DNA from 3 places in the Pseudonocardia sp. 2-7 genome. Region 2 is predicted to be linked to each of the others. Evidence: riboswitches for the same ligand, from Rfam matches in the RefSeq annotation. Region 2 holds a riboswitch; each other region holds the start of a gene.
The links. A riboswitch is a leader RNA that binds a small molecule or an ion and turns the genes downstream of it on or off. The one in region 2 is predicted to bind cobalamin.
Positions count from the first base shown of each region.

Region 1: linked by a shared signal. The riboswitch ahead of metE (5-methyltetrahydropteroyltriglutamate--homocysteine S-methyltransferase) and the one ahead of MTO91_RS18000 (hypothetical protein) in region 2 are both predicted to bind cobalamin.
Region 3: linked by a shared signal. The riboswitch ahead of MTO91_RS24340 (ribonucleoside-diphosphate reductase subunit alpha) and the one ahead of MTO91_RS18000 (hypothetical protein) in region 2 are both predicted to bind cobalamin.

Region 1 covers NZ_CP094507.1:5,051,062-5,057,760, forward strand. The annotation lists gene metE (5-methyltetrahydropteroyltriglutamate--homocysteine S-methyltransferase) at 1-2,002, opposite strand, end outside; cobalamin riboswitch at 2,130-2,338, opposite strand; gene mdo (NDMA-dependent methanol dehydrogenase) at 2,572-3,864, shown strand; gene MTO91_RS24385 (AAA family ATPase) at 4,001-5,272, shown strand; gene MTO91_RS24390 (VWA domain-containing protein) at 5,286-6,699, shown strand, end outside.
Region 2 covers NZ_CP094507.1:3,739,885-3,746,583, forward strand. The annotation lists gene MTO91_RS17980 (NAD(P)/FAD-dependent oxidoreductase) at 1-701, opposite strand, end outside; gene MTO91_RS17985 (hypothetical protein) at 955-1,164, shown strand; gene MTO91_RS17990 (4'-phosphopantetheinyl transferase family protein) at 1,288-1,995, shown strand; gene MTO91_RS17995 (DNA polymerase IV) at 2,003-3,463, shown strand; gene MTO91_RS18000 (hypothetical protein) at 3,483-3,854, opposite strand; cobalamin riboswitch at 3,890-4,076, opposite strand; gene MTO91_RS18005 (chloride channel protein) at 4,074-5,663, opposite strand; gene MTO91_RS18010 (MarR family winged helix-turn-helix transcriptional regulator) at 5,660-6,169, opposite strand; gene cobA (uroporphyrinogen-III C-methyltransferase) at 6,222-6,699, opposite strand, start outside.
Region 3 covers NZ_CP094507.1:5,037,788-5,044,486, forward strand. The annotation lists gene MTO91_RS24315 (ABC transporter ATP-binding protein) at 1-630, shown strand, start outside; gene MTO91_RS24320 (four-helix bundle copper-binding protein) at 641-1,003, opposite strand; gene MTO91_RS24325 (hypothetical protein) at 1,123-1,509, shown strand; partial or broken gene MTO91_RS24330 (ABC transporter substrate-binding protein) at 1,734-3,025, shown strand; gene MTO91_RS24335 (class I SAM-dependent methyltransferase) at 3,026-3,775, opposite strand; cobalamin riboswitch at 3,945-4,147, shown strand; gene MTO91_RS24340 (ribonucleoside-diphosphate reductase subunit alpha) at 4,279-6,699, shown strand, end outside.

The DNA.
Region 1 (6,699 bases), 1.3 Mb from region 2:
CGATCGCCCCCACCACCTCGCCGAACTCGGAGTAGCAGAGGTGGGTGTGGATCTGGGTGGCGTCGGCGACGGCCCCGACGGCCAGCCGGAACGCGTCCACCGCCCAGTCCAGGTACCCGGGCCGGTCCCGCTCGTGCAGGGGCAGCAGCTCGCGCAGCGCGGGCTCGTCGACCTGGACGATCCGGATCCCGGCGGCCTCCAGGTCTCCTACCTCGTCGCGCAGGGCCAGCCCCACCTGCCGGGCGGTGTCACCCAGCGGCTGGTCGTCACGCACGAACGACCAGGCCAGGATCGTCACCGGGCCGGTCAGCATCCCCTTGACCGGCGCGTCGGACAGCGACTGGGCGAACCGCGCCCACTCCACCGTGATCGGCCGGGGCCGGGACACGTCCGAGTGCAGGATCGGCGGGCGTACGCACCGCGAGCCGTAGGACTGCACCCAGCCGTGCTCGGTGGTGGCGAAGCCGTCGAGGTGCTCGGCGAAGTACTGGACCATGTCGTTGCGCTCGGGCTCACCGTGCACCAGGACGTCGAGCCCGATGTCCTCCTGCAGCCGCACCACGCGGACGATCTCCTGGCGCATCCGCTCGGCGTAGGTGCCGGTGTCGATCACACCGGAGCGGTGCGCGGCCCGGTCGCGCCGGATCTGCGCGGTCTGCGGGAAAGAACCGATCGTCGTCGTGGGAACGACGGGCAGGCCGAGCGCCGCGCGCTGGACCGTCGCCCGGACGTCGCCGTGACTGCGCCGGTAGTGGTCGGGGCCGAGCGCGTCGAGCCGGGACCGCACCCGCTCGTCGCGGCGCGCGGTGGCGGCGACCCGCTCCCGGACGGCCCGTGCGGCGTCGAGCTCCGCCGCGACCGCGTCGGGTCCCTCGCGCAGGGCCCGCCCGAGCAGCACGACCTCGGTGACCTTCTGCCGGGCGAACGCCAGCATGTCGACGACGTCGCCGGGCAGAGCCGTCTCCGCGGTCAGGTCGTAGGGGACGTGCAGTAACGAGCACGACGTCGAGACCTCGACCCGCCCCGCGACGCCGACCAGCCGCTGCGCCGTCGCCAGTGCCCGGTCCAGGTCGGTGCGCCACACGTTGCGCCCGTCGACGACGCCGGCCAGCACCACCTTCCGGTCCAGCCCCGGGACCGCCGGGTCTCCCACATCGAGGGCGTCCAGGTCGGTGGCCCCCGCGACGAGGTCGAGCGCCAGCCCCTCGACGGCCGTGGCGGCGAGCGCGGGCAGGGCGGGTCCCAGCTCCCCGAAGTACGACGCGACGAGGATCTTGGGCCGCCGGGTCGCCGAGGCGAGCCGGTCGTAGGCCCGGCGCAGCGCCGCGACCTCCTGCGGCGTCCGGTCGGCGGCGAAGGCGGGCTCGTCGAGCTGCACCCACTCCGCGCCCGCCTCGGCGAGCTCGGCGAGCAGGTCGCGGTAGACCTCGACGAGCGGCCCGAGCAGGTGCAGCGGGCGGAAGCCCTCCGGTGCACCGTCGGCCGGCTTGGACAGCAGCAGGAAGGTCACCGGCCCGACCAGCACCGGACGGGTGGTGATCCCGCAGCGCAGGGCCTCGCGGAACTCGTCGAGGGCCTTGCGGCTGCCCGGCGCGAGCCGGGTGTCCGGGCCGACCTCGGGGACCAGGTAGTGGTAGTTCGTGTCGAACCACTTGGTCATCTCGCAGGCCGGGGCGCCGGTGCGGCCGCGGGCCATCGCGAACAGCCGCTCCAGCGGGTCGGTGACGCCGGCGAAGCGCTCCGGCACAGCCCCGACCGCCAGCGCGGTGTCTCCGACGTGGTCGTAGAACGAGAACGTGTTGCCCGGCACCGAGCCGAGCCCGGCGTCACGCAGCCCGGTCCAGGTGTCGCGGCGCAGCCCGGCGGCGACGTCGTGCAGTGCGGACGCATCGGTCCGCCCGGCCCAGTACGACTCGGTCGCCCGCTTGAGCTCCCGGTCCGGTCCGATCCGGGGGTACCCCAGGACGGTGCTGCCGATGGTGCTGCTGGAAGGAATGCTCACGGCCCTCTCTCCTCGCGAGTGCGGTGGAGGACCCGTCGCCGGCACGGGGCGCCTGCGACCGCCGGGCACGACGGTGCCCGGTCGTCCGCCCGGTCCTCCCGCGAGGCCACGGATCCGCGCACGCCGGACGGCGCACGCACCGGCGGCAGGTCTTCGGACTCACGGGCGCACTGCGCACACCTACTGGCCGTCGCTTCCCGGGATCACTCCCAGTGCTGTTGACGGCGGTCGTTCCCGTTCACCGCTGCGGGGCAGTCCCGGATTCCCACCGGGTTCCCTCTTGCCTCGTGACGCCCCGTCGTCGGGCCGGCACGAACCGTCGGCGAGCCGACAGTACCCCGGACCGGCCGGACAGACTGTTGCCGAGCGATCCCTGTTGCCATACATTGGCAGTACTGTCACACCCTCCCCGGCGGCCGGGTCGAGGGCGACCTCACCCTGTGCCCCTCCGTTCGGAGGGGGAACCTGCCCGGTCTCCCGAGGGGTAATGGCGATCACCCCTGTGCCCGCGGCCACAGGGGTCATAGCGTGCGGTCTCGACCCATCCACCTGCCTCAGAAAGGGCTGACATGCAGGTAGACGAGCTGCTCAAGCCGTTCCCCATCAAGGAGTTCCACCCGTTCCCCCGTGCGCTCATGGGTCCGGGGTCGCACGAGCTCATCGGCCCGGAGGCCCTGAAGCTGGGCTTCAAGAAGACCCTGGTCATGACGTCGGGCCTGCGGGGCACCGACATCGTCCACAAGATCGTCGAGTCGATGAAGTACCACGGCCTCGAGGTCGTGCTGTACGACAAGGTCGAGTCGAACCCCAAGGACTACAACGTCATGGACGCTGTGGGCCTCTACCAGCAGAACAACTGCGACTCGTTCGTCTCCATCGGCGGCGGCTCCTCGCACGACGCCTGCAAGGGCGCGCGCATCTCGGTCGCGCACGACGGCCGCAACGTCAACGAGTTCGAGGGCTTCAACAAGTCCGAGAACCCGGCCAACCCGCCGCACATCGCGGTCTCCACCACGGCCGGCACCGGCTCGGAGACCTCGTGGGCCTACGTCATCACCGACACCACGACCGACCCCGACAACCCGCACAAGTACGTCGCGTTCGACGACGCCTCGGTCACCACCCTGGCGATCGACGACCCGGTGCTCTACTACGACTGCCCGATCGACTACACCGCGCAGTGCGGGTTCGACGTGCTCGCGCACGCCTCGGAGCCCTACGTCTCGCGGCTGGACTTCCAGCCGTCGCTGGGCAACGCGCTGCACGCGATCAAGCTGACCTCGCAGAACCTGCGCAAGGCCGTCTGGAACGGCCAGGAGCTCTCCGGCCGCGAGGGCATGATGTACGCGCAGTACATCGCCGCCCAGGCGTTCAACTCCGGTGGCCTCGGCATCATCCACTCGATCAGCCACGCGGTGTCGGCGTTCTACGACACCCACCACGGCCTGAACAACGCCATCGCGCTGCCCCGCGTGTGGGCGTTCAACATGCCCGTCGTGTACGAGCGCTTCGCCGACATCGCCGAGGCGATGGGGGTCGACACCCGCGGCATGACCAAGCCGCAGGCCGCCGACGCCGCGCTCGCCGCCTCCATCCGGCTGCTGCGCGACGTGGGCATCCCGGAGAAGTTCGCCGACGTCAAGCAGGACACCTACTCGAAGAACCGGCTGGGCACCGGCCCGACCAAGTTCTACGAGAACGCGCCCACCATCGTCGGTGACGCGGCCGACGTCGACCGGATCACCAACCACGTCCTCGGCGACGCCTGCACCCCGGGCAACCCGAAGGAGTGCACGTTCGAGACCGTCCGCCCGGTCGTCGACCACTCCATCAACGGTGACCTGGACGACCTGCTGACCTGATCCGCAGGTCAGTACGTCCACCGTCGCACCAGCGGGCCCAGCCATCCGAGGTGATACTCGGGTGGGTGGGCCCGCTGGCTGCGGCCCCGCTCTTCACCGCACCAGAGCCGGTGCGGCCCGCGAAGGAGATATCCGCGTGTCCGAGGCTGTCGTCCCCACTGTGACCGAGGCGGCGGACGCCGTCGCCTCGACCGGTCCGTTCGAGTCCGTCGACCAGGTGATCGAGACCCTGCGGGAGCAGGGCTACATCGCCGACACCCGCCTGGCCACGACGGTGTTCCTGCTGACCCGGCTGGACAAGCCGCTGCTGCTGGAGGGGCCCGCCGGGGTCGGCAAGACCGAGCTGGCGAAGATGCTCGCCGTCGCCACCGGGCGCCGGCTGCTGCGCCTGCAGTGCTACGAGGGCCAGGACGAGACCAAGGCCCTGTACGAGTGGGACTACGGCAAGCAGCTCATGTACACCCAGATCCTCCGCGAGAAGATCGGGCAGCTCGTCGAGGACGCACCCGACCTCGCCTCCGCGGTCGACCGCATCGGGTCCCAGGAGAGCGTGTTCTTCTCCGAGCGCTTCCTCGCCCCGCGCCCGCTGCTGGAGGCCATCCGCTCCGAACAGCCCGTCGTGCTGCTGATCGACGAGGTCGACCGCGCCGACGAGGCCCTGGAGGCCGTCCTGCTGGAGACCCTGGGCGAGTTCCAGATCTCCGTGCCCGAGATCGGCACCTTCGTCGCCGAGCAGCGCCCGTACGTGCTGCTGACCTCGAACAACACCCGCGACCTCGCTGCCGCGCTCAAGCGCCGCTGCCTGCACCTGTTCCTCGACTACCCGTCGGCCTCGCGCGAGCTGGAGATCGTGAAGTCGAAGAAGACCGGGCTGTCGGACCAGCTGGCCGAGGAGCTCGTCAACGTCGTGCGCGGGCTGCGCGAGCTGGAGCTGCGCAAGTCGCCCTCGATCTCGGAGACCATCGACTGGGCGCGCACGCTGGCCGTCCTGGGGGTCGACGAGCTGAGCTCGCAGATCCTGTCCGACACCGTCTCGGTCGTCGTCAAGTACGACAAGGACGTCAAGAAGGCGCTGGACGCGCTGCCGAACCTGGTCGACCCGAACGCGGTCGTCGCCGAGCAGGGCCACGGACACGGGCACGGCCACGGACACGGGCACGACGGCGACCACAGCCACGACGAGCCCGCGCCGCGCGCCGCGCGCACCCCGAGCGCCCGCGACGACGACCCGGACGACGGTGACATCGACGGCCGCGCCAAGCGGGCCGCGAAGGACCAGGCCGGCCGGCACGGCGGCATCTACGGCGGCCTGCCGGGCGGCGTCGCCCCGCCGCCGTCGGCGGTCCGGAAGGTCTCGCCCGGCCAGGGCTCCCGGTCCTTCGGCGGCTCCCGCAAGCGCCCGGTCTGATCGGGGCGTCGGCGTGGAAGCGAGCATCCACCGTTTCGTCCGGCTCCTGCGGATCCGGGCGGTGCGCATCTCGGTGTCCGAGGCACTCGACGCGATGGCCTGCGCCGCCCAGCCCGGGGTGCTGTCCGACAAGGCGGTGCTCAAGGAGGCGCTGCGCATCGCGCTGGTCAAGGACCGCCGCGACGAGGCGACCTACGACGAGGTCTTCGACCTGTTCTTCGCCCTGGTCAGGGTGGGCGAGGCGGACACCGGCCACGGGCACGGCCACGGCCACGGCGATCTGTCCGACGACACCCCACTGGAGAACTTCACGCTGTCCGAGGAGCCGTCGGAGACCCCGCAGGAGGGGCACGACCACGGCTCACCGGTCGACATCAAGGAGTTCTTCGACCCGGAGGACCTGGCCGAGCAGTACAACCTGCACCAGGAGGCCAACAAGATCGACATGGCCTCGATGACGGACGAGATCGTGCTCTCCAAGGAGCAGGCCAACGACGTCACCGACGGCCAGCGCGTGCAGATCGAGACCGACCGGTTCTCCGGCGGCGGTCAACCCGGCGACATCTCCCAGCAGCAGGGCACCAAGGTCGACGCCGACCTGTCGGTCGCCCAGCAGGACGCGCTGCTGGGCTGGCTGAACTCCGAGGAGGACCGGCTGTCGGAGGAGGAGCAGGGCACCGAGGACGACGCCGCCGCGCTGCGCCGGCGTCTCACCGGGGTGCTGGACAACCTCCCCGAGTTGCTCAAGGCGCACCTGGAGAAGCTGCTCGCGATCGAACAGCGCATCGTCGAGGGCCACGACGACGCGGAACGGGTCGCCGAGGTCGACCGGGCCAGCGAGACCGAGCGCATGCAGCTGGAGGACTCGTTGCGGCGGCTCGCGAAGTCGCTGCACGGCGCGCTGACCCACCGCAGACGGGTCTCGCCGCGGGGCCGGATCGACTCGGCCCGCACCATGCGCAAGAACATGCGCTACGACGGTGTCCCCTTCTCCCCGGTCACCGTGCAGCGCCAGGAGGACAAGCCGCGTCTGGTGGTGCTGGCCGACGTGTCGCTGTCGGTCCGGGCCACCGCGCGGTTCACCCTGCACCTGGTGCACGGTCTGCAGGACCTGTTCGGCCAGGTGCGCTCGTTCGCGTTCGTGGCCGACCTGGTCGAGGTGACCGACCTGTTCGCCGACCACCCCGTCGAGCACGCCCTCGGGCTGATCTTCGGGGGCGACCAGCTCGACGTCGACGCCAACTCCAACTACGGCCTGGCCTTCGGCCAGTTCCTGGAGGACCACGGCTCGGCGGTCACCCGCCGGACGACGGTGCTGGTGCTCGGCGACGGCCGCGGGAACGGCAACGACCCCAACATGGAGGCGTTCGTCGAGATCACCCGGCGGGCCCGGGAGACGATCTGGCTGACCCCGGAGCCGCGGTACT
Region 2 (6,699 bases):
GACGGGTCGCCGACCGGGCAGGCGGCGATCGTGCGCCGGTACGGGGTCAGCCCGGCGCCGGGTACGCCGGCCAGCGCCGCCATCGCGTCGGCCCAGGCCCCGGCCGCGTCGACGACCACTCCCGCCCGCACCCGGTGCCCGCCGGTCGTCGTCGCGCTCCAGCCGGAGCCGTCCCGGTCCAGCGCGGCCACCCGGGCGCCGCGCAGCACGGTGCCGCCGCGGGCGCGCAGCCCGCGCCGGTAGCCGTCGTGCAGGGCCGCGGTGTCGACGTCGCAGGCGCCGGCGGTCCACGCGGCCGCACGCGGGGCACGGCGCAGCACCGGCGCGCGGCGCCACGCCTGCGCGGGGTCCAGGGCGACCGGGGCGCCGGGCTCGCCGTGCTGCTCGCGCAGCGTCGTGGCGAGGCGGTCGGCGGCCTGCTCGTCGTCGGCGAGGTGCAGGACCGGGCGGGGGGACAGCAGCGGCGGCGTGCCGAGCTGCTCGGGCAGCGCGGCGAACCGCGGCCCGGAGGCGTCGATCAGCGCGCGGAACGGGCCGGAGCCGTGACCGGGGATGTAGGTGGCGGCCGAGCGGGCGGTGGCGTGGACCGGCAGGTCCTGCTCGGCCTCGGTCAGCACGACGCGGGCGTGCGCGGCCAGCTCCCACGCGACCGACACCCCGGCGATGCCGCCGCCGACCACCAGCACGTCCGCCGTCTCCATGCCCGCGACGATAGGTCGGCGGCCCCGGGGAAAACCGGTGGCCCCGGCCCGGGCGGTCGTCGTAGCGTCGCCGCCATGCTGATCCGGTTCCTCTGAGCGGCCCGCGGAGTCGACCTCCGCGCTCCGCCGCCGGCCCGTGACGTCCACCGGGCCCGGAACCGTCGCCGCCCTCGTGCGGCCCTTCCGGCGTCCCCGCGCGTCACCGGCCCCCCGCACCCGGTCCGAGTCCGACCCGATGCTCCGAGGAGGTCGTATGCCCACGACCCGACACACCCCTGTCCCCACCGCCGACACCGGTCCCGCCGGGGCGCCCACCCCCGCCAACCGCGCCGAGCGTCGCGCGGCGAGGCGCGGCCGGTCCGGCGCCCCGGGCGGCCCGCCGGCACCGCGCACGGCGGGGCCGGCCCCGCAGGCCCGCCCGGCCCACGTCCGCACGGACTTCGCCGCCCGCCGCAGCGGCTGAGGGCACGGGCACGATCACGGATCGGGCACCGGGGACGTCGGCGGGCGACCCTCCGCGTGCCCGATCCGTGATCACTCCCGGCGGTGCGGCCCGGCGCGGGAGCGACGTGGAAGGCTGGACGCCGTGACCGTCACCGTCTGGTGGGCCGCCCCGGCCGATCCCGGCGACCGCGCCGACCTCGTCGCGCTGCTGGACGCCCATGAACGCGAGCGGCTCCTCGCACTGCGCAGGCACGAGGACCGCGCCCGCTACCTCGCCGCGCACGCCCTGGCCCGGCTCGTGCTCGCCGAGCGGCTCGACGCCGACCCCGCCGCGCTCGTCCTGGACCGGACCTGTCGCTGCGGGGAGCCGCACGGCAAGCCGCGCCTGGCCGGGCGCGGCGACGACCCCGGGTTCTCGCTGACCCACTCCGGCGCGCTGGTCGGCGTCGCGGTCGGGACCGGCCCGGTCGGCGTCGACGTCGAGGCGCACCGCCCGCTGTCCGGCCTCGACGGTCTCGTCCGGCACGCCCTCTCCCCCGCCGAGCTCGCCGCGGCCACGCCCGACGGCACCGGGTTCCTGGTCACCTGGACCCGCAAGGAGGCGCTGCTCAAGGCCACCGGCGAGGGCCTGTCGAGCCCGATGGACGCGATCACGCTGTCCCCGCCGCACGCCCCGGCCCGGGTGCTGGGCTGGACCGGCACCGGCGGGAGCTGGTGGGTCGCCGACGTCGCCACCGGCCTCGACGACCACCCGGGCGCCGTCGCCGGGGCGGGACCGGTGGCCCCGGTCGTCACCGTCGCCGACGGCGACGCGGTCCTGTCGGTGCGCCGGGGCACGATGCACGGGTGATGGTGAGGTGACCGCGGCGGCCGACCGCTGGGTGCTGCATCTCGACATGGACGCGTTCTTCGCCTCCGTCGAGCAGCTGACCCGGCCCACCCTGGCCGACCGGCCGGTCCTGGTCGGCGGCGCGGGACCGCGCGGCGTCGTCGCGGGGGCGAGCTACCAGGCGCGGGTGTTCGGGGCCCGCTCGGCGATGCCGATGGGGCAGGCGCGGCGGCGCTGCCCGCACGCGACCGTCCTGCCGCCCCGGTTCTCGCTGTACAAGGCGCTGTCCGAGGAGGTCATGGCCGTCCTCGGCGAGTTCTCCCCGGTGCTCGAGCCGGTGTCGGTCGACGAGGCGTTCGTGGAGCCGCCCGACCTCGTGGGGGCCTCCCCGGACCGGGTGCGGGAGTGGGGCACCCGGCTGCGCGGCGCGGTGCGCGAGCGCACCGGGCTGCCCGCCTCGGTGGGTGCCGGGTCGGGCAAGCAGGTCGCGAAGATCGCCTCCGAGCTGGCCAAGCCGGACGGGTTGCGGGTGATCGCCCACGCCGAGCAGGCCGCCGTGCTCGACCCGCTCCCGGTGCGGTCGCTGTGGGGCATCGGGCCGGTCTCCGGCGAGGCGCTGCGGAAGATCGGGATCGAGACGATCGGACAGCTCGCCGCGATGGACGCCCGCGAGGTCGCCGGGGTGCTGGGCGGTGCCGTCGGGTCCGAGCTGCACCGCCTGGCCCGCGGTGTCGACGACCGTCCGGTCGCCCCGCGCGGCGCGGCCAAGCAGATCAGCGCGGAGACGACGTTCGACGCCGACCTGACCGCGATGAGCGCGGTGCACACCGCGGTGGAGTCGATCTGCGTCGCCGTGCACCGGCGCCTGGTCGCCGACGGCCGGACCGCCCGCACCGTCACGGTGAAGGCGCGGACCGGGGACTTCACCACCCACACCCGGTCCGAGACGACCCCCTTCGGGACCCGGGACCTGGCGACCCTGGTCGCGGTGGCCCGGCGGCTGGCCGAGGGCGCCGTCGGCGAGGGCGGGGTGCGGCTGCTGGGGGTGTCGGTGTCCGGCTTCGGCGACGAGCCGCCACTGGCGCTGTTCGACGCGGTGCCGTCGGAGAGCGGGTGGACGACGGCCCCGGCCCCCGACGCCCCGCCCGCGGCCACCCGCCCGGCCGCCGCGGCGGGGGTGACCGTGCTCGACGCAGCTCCGGAGAACGACGCGGCCACCGGGCCCGACGCGATCGAGGAGCCCGGCGACGCGCCCGGCCCGCTCCGCCCGGACCGGCCCGACCGCGAACCCGACCCGGACCGGCCCTGGCGCGCCGGCGACGACGTCGCCCACCCCGAGCACGGCCACGGCTGGGTCCAGGGCGCCGGGCACGGGCGGGTCACCGTGCGGTTCGAGACCGCGCTCACCGGCCCCGGCCGCACCCGCACGCTCGACGCCGCCGACCCGGACCTCACCCGGGCCGACCCGCTGGGCAGCTGGCGGGCCTGAGCCCGGGCCCCGGGTGGGTTCAGCCGATCAGCGGGCTGCGGTGCGGCGGTGCGACGCGGCTGCCCTCGGCGATCCGGACGCGCAGCGTGGGAGCGGTGCGGGCCAGACCGTCGAGGACGGCGCCGAGCGCGGCGTCGCCCGCGGGGTCGCCCCCGACCAGCAGCACCGCGGCGTCGGCGGGCCCGGCGGCGGCCCAGGCCCCGATCCGGGCGACGGCGTCGCGCGGTGTGACCGGCTCGACCCGCCACGCCTCGGCGTAGAACAGGGCGGTCGACTCGGCCTGCGGGAAGGCGAAGACCGTCCCGGCCTCGGCCAGCAGGTCGTGCGCACCCGTGCGGGACGCGTCGTCGCCGGACGGATCGGTACCGAGCACCACCAGGTCGTGGCTCATCGCATGTCCTCCTCGAGGGTCCGCGCCCTCATCAGTGGGAATCCGCGACGACGGGCAGTGTCCTGGCTCCCGGATCGGTACGCCCTCCCCGGCCTTCCCACCCTCGCGGGCGGTGGCGCCGGTGTGGGGAGGGCACTCCCCGGTGACAGTGGCGGGACCGCGCCGGACTCGCACCGGCTTCCTGTTCCGTCGTCGGCCGGAGCCCATCACGCGACCGGGTCAGCGGTCAACCGTCCCCCGCCCGGCCACTCCCCGCAGATGGTCGAGCAGGTCGTGCTCGGTCAGCGTCCCGAGCAGCGGCCCGTCCGGCCCCTCCCGCACGGGCAGCGCGGCGCCCCGGTGCGCGGCGAGCACCCCGAGGACGTCGTGCACGGAGCCGTCCGGGTCCAGGGCGGGCAGCTCCGGGTCGGGCGTCGTGCCGTCGGCGGGGCGCATGACCTGGGCGACGACGACCCGGCGCAGTGCCTCGTCGGTCGGGGTGTCGGCGGCGAGGTCGATCCCGCGTCGCAGCAGCTTGAGCGTGTAGATGTTGTCCCGCGACACCAGGTTCGACAGGCCGGTGGCCAGGACGACGGCGGCCATCAGCGGCAGGATCAGGGCGTAGTCGCCGGTGAGCTCGAACACGATGAGCACCGCGGTGATCGGGGCGTGTGCGGCCCCCGCGAACACCGCCGCCATGCCGACCAGGCCGAACGCGCCGGGGTGCAGGTCGAGCGCCGGGAACAGGGCCGCGGCGGCGTAGCCGAAGGCGGTCCCGGCGGTGCCGCCGACGAACAGCGACGGCGCGAAGACGCCGCCGGACCCGCCGATGCCGATGGTGAGGCTGGAGGCGAGGATCTTCCCGACGACGAGCAGGAGCAGGAACCCGACGACGTATCGGCCGCCGATCGCGGCCTCCAGGACCGGGTAGCCCACGCCGTACATCTGGGGCAGCGCCAGCAGCAGCGCGCCGAGCAGCAGCCCGCCGACGGCCGGGCGCAGCCACTCCGGGCCGCGCCAGACGGCGTCGCAGGCGTCCTCGACGACGTAGAGGATGCGGGCGAAGGCCCAGCCCAGCAGCCCCGCGAGCAGCCCGAGCAGCGCGTAGAGCGGCAGCTGGGCGGGGCTGCCCAGGTCGAAGTGCGGCAGGGTCAGGATCGCGCGGTCCCCGGCGATCACCTCGGCGACGACGTTCGCGACCACCGAGCTGATCACCAGCACGCCGAACGCCTCGGCGCTGAACGACCGCAGGATCAGCTCCAGGCCGAACACCACCCCGGAGATCGGGGCGTCGAACGTCGCGGAGATCCCGCCCGCGGCGCCGCAGGCGACCATCAGGACCAGCCGGGTGGCGGGCACCCGCAGCCACTGCCCGATGGCCGAGCCGAGCGCGGAGCCGATCTGCACGATCGGGCCCTCCCGGCCGACGGAGCCACCGGTGCCGATGCAGATCCCCGACGCGAGCGCCTTCACCGCGGCGACGGTGGCCGGGATCCGCCCGCCCCGGCGCGCGACGGCGAGCATCACCTCCGGCACCCCGTGCCCGCGGGCCTCCGGCGCGAACCGCTGGACCAGCGGGCCGTACACCAGGCCGCCGAGCACCGGGGCGACGAGCAGGAACCAGACCCCCAGCCCGGGCAGGTGCGGCGAGGCGACCCGGCCGGCGTCGGAGAAGTCCTCCCGGCCGGTGACCAGCCAGGTCACACCGAGGATCAGCTCGTGGAACAGCACCGACCCGATGCCGGCGCCGATCCCGATGACCGTCGCCAGGCCGACGAGCCCCGGCCGGGTGCCGACGAGCGCGCGGTGCAGCGCGCGGACCGCGGTCACCGGGCATCGTCCTCTGCGGGCACGGGCGCGACGGCCCAGTCGGTCTCGCCGACCTCGCCCGCGGCCTCCGCGAAGTGGCGCAGCGCGTCGCGGACCGCGGTGCGCTCGGCGGCGGGCAGCGTCGCGAGCAGCCGGTGCATCTCGACGCGGCGCAGCCGGGTGACCTCGTCGACGAGCGCCCGCCCGGCCGGGCTGAGCGCGACGGCGACCTCGCGGCGGTCGTCACCGGTGCGGGTGCGCGCGACGAGGCCGCGGGTCACCAGCCGGTCGCACATCCGGGTCGCCGTCGACGCCGACACGGTCAGCGCCCTGGCCAGGTCGGCCGGTCGCCGGGTGCCGTACTGGGCCAGCACGACCAGCGCGCGGTACTGGGGCAGGGTCACGTCGCCGGCCGTGTCACCGCCGGTGTGCTCGCCCGCGGCGGCCAGGGACCGGGCCACCACGGAGAGCATCGCCCGGCTCGCGGTCATCACCGCGTCGACGACGTCATCGATCTCGTCCGTCACGCCCGCGATCGTTGCATATTGCAAACTTGCAGTGTGCAACGGGTTGCCGGGGTCACCCCCCGACGGGCGCCTGCAACCCCGCGACGGGCCCGATCACGACGATCGCCGGCGGGCTGATCTCCTGCTCGGCCGCGACCTGCTCGGCGGTCTCCAGCGTCGCGCGGACCGACCGCTCGATGCGGGTGGTGCCGTCCTGCACGATCAGCACCGGGGTGTCGGCCGGGCGGCCGTGGGTGATCAGTGCCTCGGCGAACTTCCCGAGCCGCTCCACGGCCATCATCAGCACGATGGTGCCGGTCATCCGGCCCAGCGCGGTCCAGTCGGTGAGGCTGCGCGGGTCACCCGGCGCGACGTGCCCGGACACGACGACGATCTCGTGCGCGACCCCGCGGTGGCTCACCGGCGTCCCGGCGACGGCCGGCGCGGCGAAGGCGCTGGTGATGCCCGGGACGACGGTCACCGGCACCCCGGCCGCGGCGCACGCCTGGACCTCCTCGAACCCGCGGCCGTAGACGAACGGGTCACCGCCC
Region 3 (6,699 bases), 1.3 Mb from region 2:
GCGGGCGGGGCGCAGCTGCTGTCCGGGGTGGACCTCGCCGTCGGGCGGGGCGGGTTCGTCGCGCTGACCGGGCCCTCGGGGGCGGGCAAGACGACGCTCGGCCGGGCCCTGGCCGGGCTGACCCCCTGCTCGGGGACCGTCCGCGTCGGCGGCCGGGACCCCGCGGGCGACCGGCGCGCCGTGCAGTACGTCCACCAGGACTGCCGGTCCGCGTTCCTCGACCACCGCCCGGTCCTCGACCAGGTCGCCCGGCCGGCCGTGCTGCTGCGCGGGCGGTCCGTGGCCGACGCCCGCGCCGCCGCCGTCGCGCTGCTGGAGCGGCTCGGGGTCCCCGCCGCGACGGCCGCGCGCCGCCCGGGCGGGCTGTCCGGCGGTCAGCTCCAGCGCGCCTCGGTGGCGAGGGCCCTGCTCGCCGGGCCCGCGGTACTGGTGGCCGACGAGGCCACCTCGGCGCTGGACGGCGGGCACCGCGCGCTGCTGCTGGCCGAGCTGCGGCGCGTCTGCCGCGAGGACGGCACCGCGGTGCTGCTGATCAGCCACGACCCGGTCGCCGTCGCGTCGGCGGACCGGGTCGTGACCCTCGTCGACGGCCGGGTGGCCGCGGCACCGCAGCCGGTCCCGGCCGGCTGAGCCGGAGCGCTCAGGCGCCCGCGTGCTCGCGCAGCAGCTGCGCGGTCTCCCGGGTGACCTCGGCGTGCAGCCGGCAGTGCTCGTGGTGGTCGGCGTGCGCGCCGCAGGCGGCCGAGCTGGCCTCGCAGGCGAGCGCGGCGGCCGACGCGGCGGCCTCGCCGACCGCCTTGTCCCCGGTCCGGCGGCCGAGCACGCTCGCGGCCGCGGTACAGAGGTCGGCGGCGTCGAGGGCGAGGAGCACCTCGGTCTCCATGCCGCCGGAGGCGACCATGGCCGAGGCGCAGGCGGTGCTCGCACGGGCGGCGTCGTGCAGCTTCTCGACGACGGTGGCCGGGGTGCCGACGCCGGCGGCCTCGAGGACGTGGTGGCTCATGGGGATCTCCTGGTGTCCGGGTGTGGGACCGGAGGGTTCCCGCATGGCGGTAGCCGCACTCACCTGATTGTCATCCTTGACGTCTGAACAATCCGTCATATGTCGCGTAGGGTCGGATCATGTCTTCGCTGTCCGCCGTCACCGTCTGCCGGGGATGCTGCTGCGGCTCCGGTCGCAAGTACCCGGGCCTGGACCGGCCCCACCACGACGGGCTGCTCGACCGGCTCACCCGGGGCATCGAGGGCCACGCGCGGCTGCGGACCAGCGAGTGCCTCGGCCCGTGCGCCGACTCCGACGTCGTCGTGGTCGGACCCACCCCGGTCGCGCGACGGGCCGGTGCGCGGCCCGTGTGGCTGCGTGCGGTCCTGGACGCTGCGACGACCGACGCCGTCGCCGACTGGGTCCGCGCGGGCGGACCGGGTACGGCGCCCCGCCCGGCCGTCCTCGACGGGCACGTGTTCACCCCCGGCCTGCGCGCCTCGGACACCGGGCGGGCCGCCGGATGACCCCGCCCGAGCTGTCCCGGCGCCGGGTGCTGACCGGCGCGCTCGGCGTCGCCGCGCTCGCCCTCACCGGCTGCTCCGGCGGCGGGACGGGCGAGGAGCGGCTGCGGGTCGCCTTCGCGACCGGCGGCTCGCGCGAGTCGCTGGACCCGCACGTCCTGCCGCTCTACGTCGACCAGGCCCGGGCCAAGGCGTGCTTCGACACCCTCACCGGGTGGTCGCAGGACATGACCCCCGAGCCGCGGCTGGCCGAGTCCTGGGAGAGCGACGCGACCGGGCGGCGGTGGCGGATCCGGCTGCGCGCGGCCCGCTTCCACGACGGCTCCCCGCTCACCGCCGACGACGTGCTCGCCACCCTGGCCCGCATCACCGACCCGGCGACCACCGCGATCGCCGCGACCCTGTTCCGCGACCTCGACGCGGCCGCCTCGCGGGCGGTGTCGCCGACCGAGGTCGAGCTGGTACTGACCCGGCCGAACACGCTGTTCCCGCTGGCCTGGGGCGCGCCCGGCACCGAGATCGTCAAGGCCGGGACGACGTCGTTCGACCGTCCGAACGGGACCGGGCCGTTCCGGCTCGCGTCGTTCACCCCGGGCGGGTCCACCGTCTACACCGCGTCGGAGGACCACTGGGACGGCGCGCCCGGCGTACGTGAGCTGGAGTTCCTTCCCGTCGACGACGAGGCCGCCCGGATCGGCGCCCTGCTGTCCGGCCAGGTGCACTACGCCCACGACCTCACCCCACCGGCGCCGCCCGGCTGGGGGGCGAGCAGCGCGCCTCGGCGCTGTCCGCGCCGGCCTCGGCGAGCCAGTTCCTGGTGATGCGGGTGGACCGGGCACCGTTCTCCGACCCGCGGTTGCGCGAGGCGGTGCGGCTGGGCATCGACCGCGAGGAGCTCGTGCGGGTCGTGCTGCTCGGGCGCGGCCGGGTCGGCGACGACATGTTCGGCCAGGGACTGCGCTACCACCCGGCGGGGGTGGGCCCGGTGGCGCGGGACGTCGCGCGGGCCCGCGCGCTCGTCACCGAGGCCGGGGCACAGGGGGCGGCGATCGAGCTGCAGACCAGCGGCGCCGACCCGACCTTCGACGCCGCCACCGCACTCGTCGCGCGCCAGCTCGGCGAGGTCGGGCTGCGGGTCACGGCACGGCCGCTGCCGTCGTCGGGCTACTTCCGGGCCATCCGGCAGCAGGGCGTGTTCTCCCAGAACAGCACCGGCTCGCTGCCGATCCCGGACTACATCGGACGCCGGATGCTGACCAGCACCCCGACCTACGACTTCACCGGCTACCGCAGCCCGGAGATCGACCGCCTCTACTACGCCGCCGTCGCCACCACCGACGACGCCGCGCGCACCGACGCGTTCGCCCGGATCCTCGGTCTGCTGCGCGCCGAGTCGGGCGCCCTGGTGTGGGGTGTGCGGGACTGGAACGTCGGCGTGGCGGCCGGGCTCACCGGGCTGGAGGCGGCCCGGCCGAACACGTTCGCCTGGGCGAACTTCGCGCGCGCCCGGCTCGGGTGATCAGCGGATCGCGACCAGGGTCCGCCGGTCGAAGGTCTGGGTGAGCGTCCCGACCTCGGCGAACCCGGCGCCGGACAGCGCCTGCTCCCAGGCCGGTAGCGACGACCCGCCGGTGGCCCGGTCGGCGAAGCGGCGCTCCCGCTCGGCGAACCCGTCGGCCAGGGCGGGCTCGTCGGCGAGCGCGTCCCACCAGGTCCGGAAGTCCTCGCCGGTCGCCAGTCCCCGGTCGGTGCGCTCGACCCGCAGGGTCCGGGTCAGCTCGGCCAGGCGCGGCCGGGCGGGGTCGGCGAGCAGGGTGTCGACGTTCACGAACACCCCGCCGGGGCGCAGCACGGACGCGAGGCGCTGCGCGAGCCCGGGCAGCGCGTGCTCGGGCAGCCAGTGCAGGGCGGTGGCCGAGACGGCCGCGTCGAACGGCCCGCCGCCGACGGCGTCGGTCCACCCGGGACGCGAGAGGTCGGCGTCGACCCAGTGGACGCGCTCGCCGGTGGTCCGCCGGGCCAGCTCCAGCATGACCGGGTCGACGTCGACGCCGACCACCTCGGCCCCGGTCCAGCGCGCCGCCGCGCGGGCCGCGAACGACCCGGGCCCACAGGCGAGGTCGAGCAGCCGGGCGGGGGTGCCGGCGAGCCGGTCGACGACGTCGAGCGCCAGCGCGAACAGTTCCTCCCGGTCGGGGATGTAGCGCTCCTGCTGGGCGTCCCACCGGCGCAGCCAGTGCTCGGCGTCGAGGTCCGTTCCGGTGGTCATCGCACTCTCCTGCACAACGGTGGCAACAGTGCGCCCGACGGTATCCGCGCGGACCCGTCGCACGGAAGGGACCGCCGGGCCCGTGACCGGCGACGTTCACCGTGCGTGACTCGATGGTCGTCGAAACCGGAACCGATAGGGGGGTCGATCGTGTCCGGCCCCCAGATGTAGTGTCCGGGGCGCTGGTGGTTCACCGGTCCGCACGGGCCGGTGAGGCAAGAGGGAACCCGGTGGGAATCCGGGACTGCCCCGCAGCGGTGAACGGGAACGACCGCCGTCAACAGCACTGGGAGTGATCCCGGGAAGCGACGGCCAGTAGGTGTGCGCAGTGCGCCCGTGAGTCCGAAGACCTGCCGCCGGTGCGCGTGCCGACCGGCGCGCGCTGCTCCGGGGCCTCGTGGGACGGCGCCAGGGTGCGGCGGGCCGCCGACGACACGCCGACCCACCGCCTCCTCGTACCGCGCCCGCCCCCGGAGGGACGGCGACTCGCGAGGAGAGAGCCCGTGACGGCTTCCACCGCTGCACCGGCAGCAGCACCACCGGCCCTGCGCGTCATCCGGCGCGACGGGTCCGAGACCGGGTTCGACGCCACGAAGATCTCGGTGGCGACGACCAAGGCGTTCCTGGCGGTCGAGGGGGACTCGGGCGCGGCGTCGTCGCGCCTGCACCACCTCGTGGCCGGACTGACCGACCAGGTCGTCGCGGCGCTGACCCGGCACCCGGCGCGCGCCGTGCACGTCGAGCAGATCCAGGACCAGGTCGAGCTCGCCCTGATGCGCGGAGGCCACCACAAGGTCGCCCGCTCCTACGTGCTCTACCGCGAGCAGCAGGCCCGGGCCCGCGCGCACGACGGCGGGGACACCACCGCCGCGGACGCCCCGGTCGTGCACGTCACCCACCCCGACGGCAGCCGGGCCCCGCTGGCCCGCGCCCGGGTCGCCGCGGTGCTCGACGAGGCCTGCGCCGGCGTCGAGGACGTGACCCCGGAGCCGGTGCTCGCCGAGCTGGACCGCACCGTCTACGACGGCATCACCGCCGACGAGCTGGCCCAGGCCCTCGTCCTGGCCGCGCGCACGCTGGTCGAGCGCGAGCCCGCGTACTCCCTGGTGGCCTCGCGGCTGCTGCTGGACCGGCTGCGCGCCGAGGCCGTGTCGCACCTGTCGGGCTCCCGGGAGACCCCGGACCACGCGACGATGGCCGGGCGGTACGCGGCCTACACGAAGGACTACCTGCGCCACGCCATCGCGATCGGCCTGGTCGACCCCGAGCTCGCGACCTTCGACCTGGACCGGGTCACCGCCGCGATCCGCCCCGGGCGCGACCTGCAGATCGGCTTCCTCGGCCTGCAGACCCTCTACGACCGCTACTTCCTGCACGAGCGCGGCGTGCGCTTCGAGCTGCCGCAGGCGTTCTTCCTGCGGGTCGCGATGGGGCTGGCGGTCCGCGAGGTCGACCGCGAGGCGCGGGCGGTCGAGTTCTACGAGCTGCTGTCGAGCTTCGACTTCATGGCCTCGACCCCGACGCTGTTCAACTCGGGCACCACCCGCCCCCAGCTGTCGTCGTGCTTCCTCACCACCGTCGACGACGACCTGGAGTCGATCTTCGGCGGCTACCGCAACAACGCGCTGCTGGCGAAGTACTCCGGCGGGCTGGGCAACGACTGGACCCCGGTCCGGGGGCTCGGCGCGCACATCCGGGGCACGAACGGCGTCTCTCAGGGCGTGGTGCCGTTCCTCAAGATCGCCGGGGACACCGCCGTCGCGGTGAACCAGGGCGGCAAGCGCAAGGGCGCCGCGTGCGCCTACCTGGAGACGTGGCACGTCGACATCGAGGAGTTCCTCGACCTGCGCAAGAACACCGGCGACGACCGTCGCCGCACCCACGACATGAACACCGCGAACTGGGTGCCCGACGAGTTCCTGCGCCGCGTGCAGGCCGACGGCGAGTGGACCCTGTTCTCCCCGGACGAGGTCCCCGACCTGCACGACCTCTACGGCACCGCGTTCGCCGAGCGCTACCGCGCCTACGAGGCGGCCGCGGCGCGCGGTGAGGTGCGGGTGCACCGCACGGTGCGCGCGGTCGAGCTGTGGCGGCGGATGCTGACCATGCTGTTCGAGACCGGGCACCCGTGGATCACGTTCAAGGACCCGTGCAACCTGCGCAGCCCGCAGCAGCACGCGGGCGTGGTGCACTCGTCGAACCTGTGCACCGAGATCACCCTCAACACCCGTGCCGGCGACGAGGGCGAGATCGCGGTCTGCAACCTGGGCTCGGTGAACCTCGCCGCGCACGTCACCGCGGACGGGCTCGACGCCGACAAGCTGCGCCGCACGGTGACCACCGCGGTGCGGATGCTCGACAACGTCGTGGACATCAACTTCTACACGATTCCCGAGGCCCGCCGGTCCAACCTGCGTCACCGCCCGGTCGGCCTGGGCCTCATGGGCTTCTCCGACGCGCTGTTCACCCAGCGCATCGCGCCCGGCAGCGACGCGGCGGTGCAGTTCGCCGACCGCAGCGCGGAGGCGCTGTCGTTCCACGCGATCACCGCCTCGTCGGACCTGGCGGTCGAGCGCGGCCGCTACGCCAGCTTCGACGGGTCGCTGTGGAGCCGCGGGATCCTGCCGCTGGACTCGCTCGAGCTGCTGGCCGCGGCCCGCGGCGACGGCGAGCTCGACGTCGACCGGTCGTCCACGCTGGACTGGGACGCGCTGCGGGAGAAGGTGCGCACCCAGGGGATGCGCAACTCCAACGTGCTCGCCATCGCCCCGACGGCGACGATCTCGAACATCTGCGGGGTCGGGCAGTCGATCGAGCCGATCCACCTCAACCTGTACGTGAAGTCCAACATGTCCGGCGACTTCACGGTGATCAACCCGCACCTGGTCCGCGACCTCAAGGACCGCGGGCTGTGGGACGAGGTG